DNA from 2 places in the Streptomyces sp. NPDC091682 genome. Region 1 is predicted to be linked to the other one. Evidence: predicted binding sites of a transcription regulator. Region 1 holds the regulator's gene; the other holds the start of a gene.
The links. Region 1 encodes HspR, which represses chaperone genes until heat shock. Its sites were predicted from a motif close to TTGAGNNNNNNNNNCTCAA; they were not measured.
Positions count from the first base shown of each region.

Region 2: a site for HspR is predicted at 3,178-3,196, ahead of lon (endopeptidase La). Genes of this name have one in related genera too.

Region 1 covers NZ_JBIVTH010000034.1:30,726-37,071, forward strand. Annotated here, with positions in the region: gene ACIQK6_RS40125 (sugar transferase) at 8-541, opposite strand; gene dnaK (molecular chaperone DnaK) at 853-2,697, shown strand; gene grpE (nucleotide exchange factor GrpE) at 2,697-3,362, shown strand; gene dnaJ (molecular chaperone DnaJ) at 3,402-4,583, shown strand; gene ACIQK6_RS40145 (heat shock protein transcriptional repressor HspR) at 4,585-5,055, shown strand; gene ACIQK6_RS40150 (helix-turn-helix transcriptional regulator) at 5,143-6,219, opposite strand; partial or broken gene ACIQK6_RS40155 (hypothetical protein) at 6,304-6,346, shown strand, end outside.
Region 2 covers NZ_JBIVTH010000006.1:5,995-12,340, forward strand. Annotated here, with positions in the region: gene ACIQK6_RS15350 (DUF4097 family beta strand repeat-containing protein) at 1-758, shown strand, start outside; gene ACIQK6_RS15355 (hypothetical protein) at 842-2,218, opposite strand; gene ACIQK6_RS15360 (DUF4240 domain-containing protein) at 2,441-3,019, shown strand; gene lon (endopeptidase La) at 3,219-5,624, shown strand; gene ACIQK6_RS15370 (MarR family transcriptional regulator) at 5,741-6,181, shown strand; gene ACIQK6_RS15375 (protein phosphatase 2C domain-containing protein) at 6,248-6,346, opposite strand, start outside.

The DNA.
Region 1 (6,346 bases):
GTGTCGCTCAGGCGACCCTTTGCCGGTACGCCGCGCGCGGGGTCTGCGCCAGGATCGCGAGGTCCATCCCGAGCCAGTGGTTCTCCACATAATGCCGGTCGAGCAGGGCCATCTCCTCCCAGGGGAGGTCCGAACGCGCGCTGACCTGCCACAATCCGGTCATTCCGGGACGTACGAGGAGTCGCTCGGGGCGGTCCGTACGAGTTTCCGGGCGCGGCCCGACGAGCGACATCTCGCCACGGACCACGTTCAGCAGCTGCGGGAGGCCGTCGAGGGCGCAGCGGTCCAGGACCGCACCGATCCGGCCAGTGCCGTCGTCGGTGCGCAGGCGCCACGTGCGGAACGGCCGGCCGGCCAGCCCCACCGCGGCCGCCCGTGCGAAGGGGTGGCCGCCCTGGGTCGCCCACAGCAGGGCGGTGATGGCCGCGAGCGGCAGGCCGAGCACTGCGAGCAGCACCACTGCCCCGACGAGGTCGCACACCCGCTTCGCCGGTGGGGCGGCGGGGACCCGTACGCGCGGAGCGGTGAGTGTGAGGGGCATGTCAGCACGCTGCCGCATGCTTCCGGCGGTCTCGTGGTGGCGCGCGGCCGCGGTGACCCGTTCGGCCGCGCCCGCCGCTATCGGGGGTGCCGTCCCGGGACCCCGTGCCTCACGCGCCGGCGAGGCCGAATCGTCCGGCCCCGCCGGCGTGTGGGGGTGGGATGTGGGGCTGGGATGTGGGGCGGAGTCCAGGGTGGTTGCGCGTAAGCATGGCCTAAAGGTTGAGTCGACTCGACTCAGCTCTGTTGACGCCGGCGCGGCGATGCGGCATGGTTGAGTCTGTTCCACTCAAGTCAGCTGGAGGAATTGAAATGGCACGTGCGGTCGGCATCGACCTGGGCACCACTAACTCCGTCGTCAGCGTTCTGGAAGGCGGCGAGCCCACCGTCATCACCAACGCCGAGGGCGCCAGGACCACGCCGTCCGTCGTCGCCTTCGCCAAGAACGGCGAGGTCCTCGTCGGCGAGGTGGCCAAGCGCCAGGCGGTCACGAACGTGGACCGGACCATCCGCTCCGTCAAGCGCCACATGGGCACTGACTGGAAGATCAACCTGGATGGCAAGGACTTCAACCCGCAGCAGATGAGCGCCTTCATCCTGCAGAAGCTGAAGCGCGACGCCGAGGCGTACCTGGGCGAGAAGGTCACGGACGCGGTCATCACCGTCCCGGCCTACTTCAACGACTCCGAGCGTCAGGCGACGAAGGAGGCCGGTGAGATCGCGGGCCTGAACGTCCTGCGCATCGTCAACGAGCCGACGGCCGCCGCCCTGGCCTACGGCCTCGACAAGGACGACCAGACCATTCTCGTCTTCGACCTCGGTGGCGGCACCTTCGACGTGTCGCTCCTGGAGATCGGCGACGGCGTCGTCGAGGTGAAGGCCACCAACGGTGACAACCACCTCGGTGGCGACGACTGGGACCAGCGCGTCGTCGACTACCTGGTGAAGCAGTTCGTGGGCGGCCACGGCGTCGACCTGTCCAAGGACAAGATGGCGCTCCAGCGTCTGCGCGAGGCCGCCGAGAAGGCGAAGATCGAGCTGTCCTCCTCCACGGAGACCACGATCAACCTGCCCTACATCACGGCTTCCGCCGAGGGCCCGCTGCACCTGGACGAGAAGCTCACGCGCGCCCAGTTCCAGCAGCTGACCGCGGACCTGCTCGACCGCTGCAAGACCCCGTTCCACAACGTCATCAAGGACGCCGGCATCCAGCTGTCCGAGATCGACCACGTGGTCCTGGTCGGCGGCTCCACCCGTATGCCGGCCGTCGCCGAGCTCGTCAAGGAGCTCACCGGCGGTCAGGACGCCAACAAGGGCGTCAACCCGGACGAGGTCGTCGCCATCGGCGCCACCCTCCAGGCCGGTGTGCTCAAGGGTGAGGTCAAGGACGTCCTGCTCCTCGACGTGACCCCGCTGTCCCTCGGCATCGAGACCAAGGGCGGCATCATGACCAAGCTGATCGAGCGCAACACCACGATCCCGACGAAGCGCTCCGAGATCTTCACGACGGCCGAGGACAACCAGCCGTCCGTCCAGATCCAGGTCTACCAGGGCGAGCGCGAGATCGCGGCGTACAACAAGAAGCTCGGCATGTTCGAGCTGACGGGCCTGCCCCCGGCCCCGCGCGGCGTCCCGCAGATCGAGGTCTCCTTCGACATCGACGCGAACGGCATCATGCACGTCACGGCCAAGGACCTTGGCACGGGCAAGGAGCAGAAGATGACCGTCACCGGCGGCTCCTCGCTCGGCAAGGACGAGGTCGACCGCATGCGCCAGGAGGCGGAGCAGTACGCGGACGAGGACCTGCGCCGCAAGGAGGCGGCCGAGTCCCGCAACCAGGGCGAGCAGCTCGTCTACCAGACGGAGAAGTTCGTCAAGGACAACGAGGACAAGGTCCCGGCCGACGTCAAGACCGAGGTCGAGTCCGCCGTCGCCGAGCTGAAGGAATCGCTCAAGGGCGAGGACACGGCCGAGATCCGCACCGCGACGGAGAAGCTCGCCGCGGTCAGCCAGAAGCTCGGCCAGGCCATCTACGCCGACGCGCAGGCCGCCCAGGCCGCCGGCGGTGCCGGTGACGCGGGCCAGGCCAAGGCCGACGACGACGTCGTCGACGCCGAGATCGTCGACGACGAGAAGCCGAAGGGCGGCGCTGCCTGATGTCGGAGGAGACCCCGGGCTTCGACGAGAAGCCCGAAGTCCCCGACGCCGGTCAGAACGACGCTGAGCCGAAGGCCGCCGACTCCGCCAAGGACGAGGCGGCCCCGGCCGGGGACGCAAGCCAGGACGTGGCGCTGCTGGCGCAGCTGGACCAGGCCCGTACCGCGCTCTCCGAGCGCACCACGGACCTCCAGCGGCTCCAGGCCGAGTACCAGAACTACCGCCGCCGGGTGGAGCGGGACCGGATCACCGTCAAGGAGATCGCGGTCGCGTCCCTCCTGACGGAACTGCTGCCGACCCTGGACGACATCGGCCGGGCGCGGGAGCACGGCGAGCTGGTCGGCGGCTTCAAGTCGGTGGCCGAATCGCTGGAGACCGTCGCCGCCAAGATGGGCCTGCAGCAGTTCGGCAAGGAGGGCGAGCCCTTCGACCCGACGATCCACGAGGCCCTGATGCACTCGTACGCGCCGGACATCACCGAGGACACCTGCGTGGCGATCCTGCAGCCGGGGTACCGGATCGGCGAGCGTACGATCCGTCCCGCACGGGTCGCGGTGGCCGAGCCCCAGCCGGGCGCGGCCCCGAAGTCCCCCGGTTCCGACTCGGCGGTCGCGGAGGGCGAAGCGCCGGACGGCTTGGACGCGGATGCCCCCGACAAGGGCTGATGCACCACACGTAGGAGCACGAGAGGAGGGACACCGGGGATGAGCACGAAGGACTTCGTCGAGAAGGACTACTACAAGGTCCTCGGTGTCCCGAAGGACGCCACCGAGGCCGAGATCAAGAAGGCGTACCGGAAGCTCGCACGCGAGTTCCACCCGGACGCCAACAAGGGCGACGCCTCGGCCGAGGAGCGCTTCAAGGAGATCTCCGAGGCGAACGACATCCTCGGCGACGCCAAGAAGCGCAAGGAGTACGACGAGGCGCGCGCCCTGTTCGGCAACGGTGGCTTCCGCCCCGGGCCGGGCGGCGGCGGCTCGTTCAACTTCGACCTGGGCGACCTCTTCGGGGGTCAGCAGCAGGGCGCCGGCCAGGCCGGCGGCTTCGGCGGCGGCCTGGGTGACGTCTTCGGCGGCCTCTTCAACCGCGGCGCCGGCCCCGGGGCGGGCACCCGCACCCAGCCGCGCCGCGGCCAGGACATCGAGTCGGAGGTCACCCTCTCCTTCACGGAGGCGGTGGACGGGGCCACGGTCCCGCTGCGGATGTCCTCCCAGGCGCCCTGCAAGGCCTGCTCGGGCACCGGCGACAAGAACGGCACCCCCAGGGTGTGCCCGACCTGCGTCGGCACCGGCCAGGTCTCGCGGGGCAGCGGCGGCGGCTTCTCGTTGACCGACCCCTGTGCGGACTGCAAGGGCCGCGGCCTGATCGCGGAGACCCCCTGCGACGTCTGCAAGGGCAGCGGGCGCGCCCGCAGCTCCCGCACCATGCAGGTCCGGATCCCGGCGGGCGTTTCCGACGGCCAGCGGATCCGGCTGCGCGGCAAGGGTGCGCCGGGCGAGCGCGGCGGTCCGGGCGGTGACCTCTACGTGGTCGTGCATGTCGGTTCCCACCCGGTCTTCGGCCGCAAGGACGACAACCTGACGGTGACCGTGCCCGTGACGTTCGCGGAGGCGGCGCTGGGGGCCGAGATCAAGGTCCCGACCCTGAACGGCCCCTCGGTGACGCTGAAGCTGCCCCCGGGCACCCCGGGCGGTCGCACCATGCGGGCCCGCGGCAAGGGAGCGGTCCGCAAGGACGGCACCCGCGGCGACCTGCTGGTCACGGTGGAGGTCGCGGTCCCGACCGAACTGTCCGACAAGGCCCGCGAGGCCCTGGAGATGTACCGCGAGGCGACGGGGTCCGAGGACCCGCGCTCCGCGCTGTTCGAGTCCGCGAAGGGAGCATGACATGGACGGCCGCCGACGACAGTCTTCCCGTCTGGGAAGCGGTTACCAACTCACCGACGAGACCCCGGTCTACGTGATCTCGGTGGCCGCCCAGCTCTCCGGTCTGCATCCGCAGACCCTCCGCCAGTACGACCGCCTCGGCCTGGTCTCCCCGGACCGTACGGCCGGCCGCGGCCGGCGCTACTCGGCCCGTGACATCGAGCTGCTCCGCACGGTGCAGGCGCTGTCGCAGGACGAGGGCATCAACCTGGCGGGCATCAAGCGCATCATCGAACTGGAGAACCAAGTCGCCGCGCTCCAGCAGCGCGTGGCCGAGCTCGCCGCAGCCGTGGACGGCGCCGCGGCGGTCCTCCAACAGCGCGAGGCCCAGGTCCACGCCTCGTACCGGCGCGACCTGGTCCCGTACAGCCCCCCGCAGCCGGGCAGCGCCCTGGTGGTCTGGCGCCCCAACCCCAAGCGGCCGATGGACTGACTTCGACCGAGCACGCACGAAGGCCCCCGCCCGGACAGCCGTCCGGGCGGGGGCCTTCGTCTTCTCACCTGTACCGCCGGCGGAGCGTCAGAGCCCTTCCCGGTCCGGGTCGAGGTCCTCGTGGCCCGGATGCCCCTCGCAGTCCTGCTCGGGGCCCAGGGGACGGCCCAGGATGCCGGACCGGGCGATGAGGTAGCCGAGCTGCGCGCGGCTGCCGCTGCCCAGGGTGGTGGCGAGCTTGGCTATGTGCGCCCGACAGGTGCGGACGTTCATGCCGAGGCGGCGCGCGATGGCCTCGTCGACGTGGCCCTCGATCAGGAGCTGGGCGATGGTCCGCTGGACGCCCGTTATTCCGCCGGGGGCGTTGCGGTACGTCACCTCCTCCTGGAGGGGCACGGCCCGGTGCCACAGCTGCTCGAACACCTTGATGAGGTAGTCGACCAAGCCCGGGTGGCGCAGTTCCAGGGCGACCCGGCGGTCGTCGCTCACCGGGATGAAAGCCACCGTGCGGTCGAAGATGATCAGGCGTTCGATCAGCTCCTCCAGCGTGCGGATCTCCACCTTGCCCATCGAGATCCGCTCCACGTAGGCGAGCGTGCCCTGACTGTGCCGCGCGGTGTGCTGGTACAGGGTCCGTATGCTGACCCCGCGGTCGATCAGCGGCTGGTCGCGCTCCAGGGCTTGGGTGAGGGCCAAGGAGGGCCGGGCGCCGCCGGGCTGGACCGTCAGCACCTCGGTGTGACATTCGGCCGTCGCGAGGTCCAGCGCGGCGTTGATCTGTTCGAAGCCCTCCAGCACCGTGATGGCGTGGGTGTTGGCCGGGCTCTGTGCGCTGATGGCCAGGAAAGGCTCGAAAGTGTCGGTGAGATCTACAGCGCTGCGCCGGCGGTCCTGGATCTCGCGTTCAATCGGATGGAGCCGTTGGGCCAGAGCTACGGACGGCGGAACCGGGCGGAGCTGGTTCGCGTCATCCGGGTCGGGCTGCAAAAGAGCGAATTCAAGCAGGCAGGGGGCGTTCTGGATCTCGCCCCGGGCGATCCGGCCGGTACTCAGTGCGGTCGCATAGAGCCGCGCCCCCTCGGTGCACATGGACGTCACAGGGTGGGGATGTGTCGCTTTTGTCTCGCTTCGCGTCAAATCTCCACCCCCCAGGGTCCTGAACATGCAAGAACATGATGCATCGTCCCTGTGGCATTGACGTGCCTGAATGAGCCATCGTCTGTCACGCGGGGGAGAGGATTCCATCAAGTGAGGACGAAGCCGACCATGTACAAGAGAATGCTTCGCTCGG
Region 2 (6,346 bases), on a different contig from region 1:
CCACCACGTCCGCCCGCACGTCCCGCACCGCGATCGCCGCCCTCGGCGCCGGCCTCCTCCTGGCCGGCTGCTCCTTCTCCGGCGGCGCCCTCGCGGACGACGCCTACAAGACGGCGAGCGCCGATGCCACGGTCACCGAGGCGGTCAAGGCGGTGAAGGTGACGGGGGCCCGGTCCGGCTCGATCGACGTCACCCCCGGGACCGGCCCCGGAGTCACGGTCCACCGCACCGTCCACTACCGCGGGGACACCGTTCCGAAGACCGGCCAGAAGGTCACCGGAGGCGTACTGACCTTCAGCAACAACTGCTCCGGGAACTGCTACGTCGACTACCGACTGGAGGTACCGGCCGCGGCCACGGTCGAGCTGGAGAGCTCCAGCGGCGCCATCACGGTGACGGGGGTAGCGGGGGCCGAGGTGGAGGCCGATTCCGGGAACGTCACGGCCGACCGGATCGGCGGCCCGCTGAAGGTCCGCACCTCCTCGGGCGGGATCACCGCCACCGGCCTGACCGGCCCCAGCGCCGAGATCCGCTCGTCCTCGGGCGACGCACGCCTGGACTTCACGAAGGCCCCGTCATCGGTGCTCGCGGAAACCAGCTCGGGCGACGTCACCCTGAAGGCCCCGCAGGACCCGTACCGGATCAAGGTCTCCACCGACTCCGGCGACCGCGACGTCACCCTCCCCGACGACGCCTCGGCCTCCTCCCGCATCTCGGTGGAGACCACGTCGGGCAACATCCGCATCTCCGCGGTCTGATGTCCGATCCGATGTGAGCCCCCCCGGTAGGGCGCGTGAGGTGAGCCAGCCCCGCCCGCAGACCTGGTGGCGGCCTGCCACTCCTAGAAGGGGGGCTCCAAGGAGTACCCGTGTTCGTCCAGAGGGACGGGTACGGGCTTCGGTTTGGCAGCTCGCTGCTCGGCCGCGGTGGGGTGGACGGCGATCGCCTCGGCGGCCCGCCCTTGCCGGACCAAGAGCTCGCACAGTTCTTCACGTGCCTTGATCGTGCCGAGGGATCGCAGTTCGGCAGCGGCAGCATCGAACCGGCCGGCCGTGCTGAGGAGGTGGGCCTTGACGATGCGGGGGTCGGTCCAGGGGCGCGGGTCGGCCTCGGCCAGGGCGATCGCCTCGTCGAGGCGACCAAGTCCGGCGAGCGCCAAGGCCCGCCACCCGAGCTGGAACTCCTCGTGGTCATGGTGGGGCACGACGCTGGGGTGCTCCACCAGGTGCATCAGCTCCTCGGGGCGGTGGAGAAGCGGGAGGACGAGCGGGGCCAGGAGGTTGGAGCAGTCGTACCAGCCGAAGCCGGGTTCGGCCACGGAGATCGCGTCGTCCAGTCGGCCGTCCCGCAGCAAGGTCGAGGAGAGCCAAGCCCGGTACCCGACCCAGTCGTCGGCGGCAATGGCTTCGCGCATCACGGTCTCGGCTTCCTCGGCCCGGCCGTGGTCGCGAAGGGCACCGGCGTAAAGGTCCAGGACGGCGCGCGCGTCCTGCCCGGTGGCCAGCTCGCGCAGCTCGTCGAGCCGACCATGACGCGACAGCAGCCCGGCATAGGCGGTGAGGGTGTTCTGCGTCAGGTAATTGCGTCCGGCTATGTCCTGACCGAGGATCCGGATCGCTTCGTCGGCATGGCCCGCGCGCTCCAACACCTGGGCCTGGAGTTCCTGCGCGTTGTCGAAGGGGTGATTCCACCGGCTCTCGCCCCGGGCGCGGCGCGCACTGTCGGCGTGCGGGGCGATCAGCTGCAGCACCTGCTCGTCACGGTCCCGGCCTTCGGTGATCTCCACGAGGACGGACAGGGTCCACCATCCGTCGATGTGCGGGACGAGTAGCTCGACGGCCTCGCCGACGCGCCCTGCCCTGGCGAGCAAACCGGCGAAGTCATGGGACTCGGCTTTCGAGGTCCCACCGGCTGCGTCCGGGCGTACCAGGTCCAGTGCTTCCTGCGGCCGTCCCGACCGGAGCAAGACGTCAGCCTTCGCCCACAAGGCGGTCGGCCACCCGGTTGCGACGAACGGCTCCATGACCTTCAGCGCCCGGTCGAACTCCCCTCCCCGGCACAACTCCTCCACCGCGCCTTCCGCACAGAACCACTCGCCGCGTTCCGCCGCCGCTCGGATCACCAGTTCCAGGTGGCCGTGCTCCAACAGCAGGTCCACGCTTCTCGGGGCGATGCCGCCGAAGTTGCCCGCCTGCCAGGCAAGATCATCCATGTGCATGAACGGGAGCGTAGATGCACCCGCCGACACGAAGAGATCCACGTCAAAGGACGGGCCATGGCGGGTGCCGTTTCGTATTGCGTCGGCTCCGACGTCCTAGCTGCGGGGCGAAGAGTTGGGTTGCGCCGAGGCATGAGGTCTTTTGCTGGTCTACTTTTCGATTTCCGCCCGCTCTGACAAGGGCTCCGGGGTTTGTCAGTGGTGGTTGTGATGCTGTGCCGCATGAACGAGAAAACCTTCTGGGCGCTCATGGACGGGCTGAGTTGTCACCCCGGTGACCGGCATGAACGGCTGGAGTGGCTGCGTGGGGAGTTGCGTCGCCGGCCGGCCGTCGAGGGCGTGGAGTTTCAGGCGCGTCTGGAAGTTGCGTGCGCGGCGGTCACCACGGGCGCACTGTGGCGGGCGGTGGGCCGGATTGAGGGCGGCTTGTGCTCCGACGACAGCTTCGACTACTTCGCGCTCTGGCTGGTGGCCCAGGGGCGCGAAACGTACCGAGCGGTGCTTGCTGATCCGGACGCCCTCGCTGACGTTGCCGAGGTGCGGGCCCTGGTGGGACGGCACCCGCGGGAGTGGTGCGACGACGAGTGGCCGGAATGGGAGGAGCTCGACTACGTGGCCCAGGAGGTATTCGACGAGCTGACAGGCCAGGAGGACGGCTGTGGGGAGGCGTTCCACGAGGCCCTGGAAGCCGTCCAGGACGCATGCGCGAAGGTCGAAGAAGAGACCGTCACCGTAGAAGCCACGGTGACGGCTGGGACTCCTCGGCTCGACGTCCTCTTCCCCGTAGAAACCACCTCTTAATCGGTTCCTTCGGGAGCCCGGCGCTTCTTCGCGACTTCATCGCGCATGAGGTCGTCGGTGCGTGTGCTGCGCCAGATGGTGCCTTCCTACTTAGGACGGGCCGGCTGCGTTCGCCCCCGGCGAACGGGGCTTGGGGAACATCGGGAGGCGCAGATGCATTGAGTCGGCAGAGCTCAACTTCACTGCCGGAGGGAAGATCATGGCTTCGACGTCCGTCACACTCACCCTGCCCGTACTGCCGCTCGACGACGAGGTCGTGCTGCCCGGAATGGTCGTACCGCTGGACCTCTCCGACGCCGAGGTACGCGCCGCCGTGGAGGCGGCGCAGGCCGCCGCCGGGAAGAGCGGCAGCGGCAAACCCCGGGTCCTGCTCGTGCCGCGCATCGACGGGACGTACGCCGGGACCGGTGTGCTCGGCACCGTCGAGCAGGTCGGCCGACTGTCCGGCGGGGACCCCGGGGCGCTCATCCGCGGCCTCGGCCGGGTCCGCATCGGAGCCGGGACCACCGGCCCGGGAGCAGCGCTCTGGGTCGAGGGCGAGACCGTCGACGAAACGGTGCCCGATCCGCTGCCCGGGGCGGTCACCGAGCTCGTCAAGGAGTACAAGGCACTCGCCACCAGCTGGCTCAAGAAGCGCGGCGCCTGGCAGGTCGTGGACCGGGTCCAGCAGATCGAAGGCGTCTCCGCGCTCGCCGACAACTCCGGCTACTCGCCCTTCCTGACGGTCGAGCAGAAGGTCGAACTGCTGGAGACCGCCGACCCGGTCGCCCGCCTCAAGCTCGCCGTCAAGGCGCTCAGCGACCACCTCGCCGAGCAGGACGTGGCCGAGTCCATCGCCAAGGACGTCCAGGACGGCGTCGACAAGCAGCAGCGCGAGTTCCTGCTCCGGCGGCAGCTGGAGGCCGTGCGCAAGGAACTGCGCGAGCTGAACGGCGAGAAGGACGGCGAGGAGTCCGACGACTACCGCGCCCGCGTCGAGGCCGCCGACCTCCCCGAGAAGGTCCGGGAGGCCGCGCTCAAGGAGGTCGAGAAGCTGGAGCGGGCCAGCGACCAGAGCCCGGAGGGGTCCTGGATCCGGACCTGGCTGGACACCGTGCTGGAACTGCCCTGGAACGAGCGCACCGAAGACGCGTACGACATCCGGGGGGCCAGGGCCGTGCTCGACGCCGAGCACGCCGGCCTCGGAGACGTGAAGGACCGCATCACCGAATACCTCGCCGTCCGCAAGCGGCGCGGCGAGCGCGGCATGGGCGTCATCGGCGGCCGACGAGGGGGCGCCGTGCTCGCGCTCGTGGGTCCGCCCGGTGTCGGAAAGACCTCGCTCGGCGAGAGCGTGGCCCACGCCATGGGCCGCAAGTTCGTCCGCGTCGCCCTCGGCGGCGTCCGCGACGAAGCCGAGATCCGCGGCCACCGCCGCACCTACGTCGGCGCCCTCCCCGGCCGGATCGTCCGGGCGATCAAGGAAGCCGGCTCGATGAACCCGGTGGTCCTCCTCGACGAGATCGACAAGGTGGGCTCCGACTTCCGGGGAGACCCGGCGGCCGCCCTGCTGGAGGTCCTCGACCCGGCACAGAACCACACCTTCCGCGACCACTACCTGGAGGTGGAACTGGACCTCAGCGACGTCGTCTTCCTGGCCACCGCCAACGTCATGGAGGCCATCCCCGAGGCCCTGGCCGACCGGATGGAGCTCGTCCGGCTCGACGGGTACACCGAGGACGAGAAGGTCGTCATCGCCCGCGACCACCTGCTGCCGCGCCAACTGGAGCGGGCCGGGCTCGGCTCCGACGAGGTGGTCCTGGAGGAGGACGCCCTGCGCAAGCTGGCCGGGGAGTACACCCGCGAGGCGGGCGTACGCACCCTGGAGCGGTCCCTCGCCCGCCTGCTGCGCAAGGTCGCCTCGCAGCACGAACTGGGCGAGCGGGAGCTGCCCCTGAGCATCGGCGCCGACGACCTGCGGGCCCTGATCGGGCGCCCGCACCACGTACCGGAGTCCGCCCAGGACCCGGCCGAGCGGCGCACCGCCGTCCCCGGCGTGGCCACCGGCCTCGCGGTCACCGGCGCGGGCGGCGACGTGCTGTTCGTGGAGGCCTCGCTGGCCGACCCGGAAACGGGCGCGGCCGGCCTGACCCTCACCGGCCAGCTCGGCGACGTCATGAAGGAGTCGGCGCAGATCGCCCTGAGCTTCCTGCGCTCCCACGGCGCCGAACTGGAGCTCCCGGTCGCCGACCTGAAGGACCGGGGCGTGCACATCCACTTCCCGGCGGGCGCCGTGCCCAAGGACGGCCCGAGCGCGGGCATCACCATGACCACCGCCCTCGCCTCGCTGCTCTCCGGGCGGCAGGTGCGCACGGACGTGGCCATGACCGGCGAGGTCTCGCTGACCGGGCGCGTCCTGCCCATCGGCGGGGTGAAGCAGAAGCTGCTGGCGGCGCACCGGGCCGGACTGACCACCGTCATCATCCCCAAGCGCAACGAGGCCGACCTGGACGACGTCCCGGCCGAGGTGCTGGAGAAGCTGGAGGTGCACCCGGTGACGGACGTGCGCCAGGTCCTGGAGCTCGCCCTGGCCCGGGCGGAGGCCGCGGTCGTCGCGGCGGCCTGACCCGTGCACGCGGCCCGGTGTCCCGCTCCGGCGGGGTACCGGGCCGTCGGCACACCCACTGCGAAATACTGGCCCCGCATCCACGTGGGTGCCACACAGCATCGAAGGAGCGGGACGTGCACGGGAGCGAAGACCAGGAGTTCCTTGCCCTGGAGCGGGAGCTGTCCGTCTTCCTCCGGCGGGCCCGGGCCTCTTCGGGCGAGATGGCCCGCGAGCTCCACCCCGAGCTGGAGCCCGCCGCGTACGGGCTCCTCGTACGCCTGGAAGCGGCCGGCCGGCAGCGGGCCACCGAGCTCGCCGCCTACTTCGGGGTCGGCAAGGCCACCATGAGTCGGCAGCTGCGGGCCCTGGAGGTGCTCGGCCTGGTGGCCCGCGAGCCGGACCCCGCAGACGGCCGGGCCTCCCTGGTCGGCCTCACGGAGGAGGGCCGGGAGCGGTTCCTGCGGGTCCGCGGAGCGCGCCGCGAGCGGTACATGCGCAAGCTCGCCGACTGGGACCGCGGCGAGGTGGCGGAACTGGCCCGGCTGCTGAACCAGTTGAACGCGGGCGCGGAGTAGGGCGGCGCAGGGACCACCCGTGCGCACGGACGCCCGTGCGCGGGGCCGCCGGGGGGTCGGGGCAGTTCAGAGCTCCGCGTAGACCGCTGACGCGTCGTCGTGCCGCTTGGACCGGGCCGCCGACGGGCGCTTCGCGCCGGACTCGATGGCGCGCACCCGGCCGAT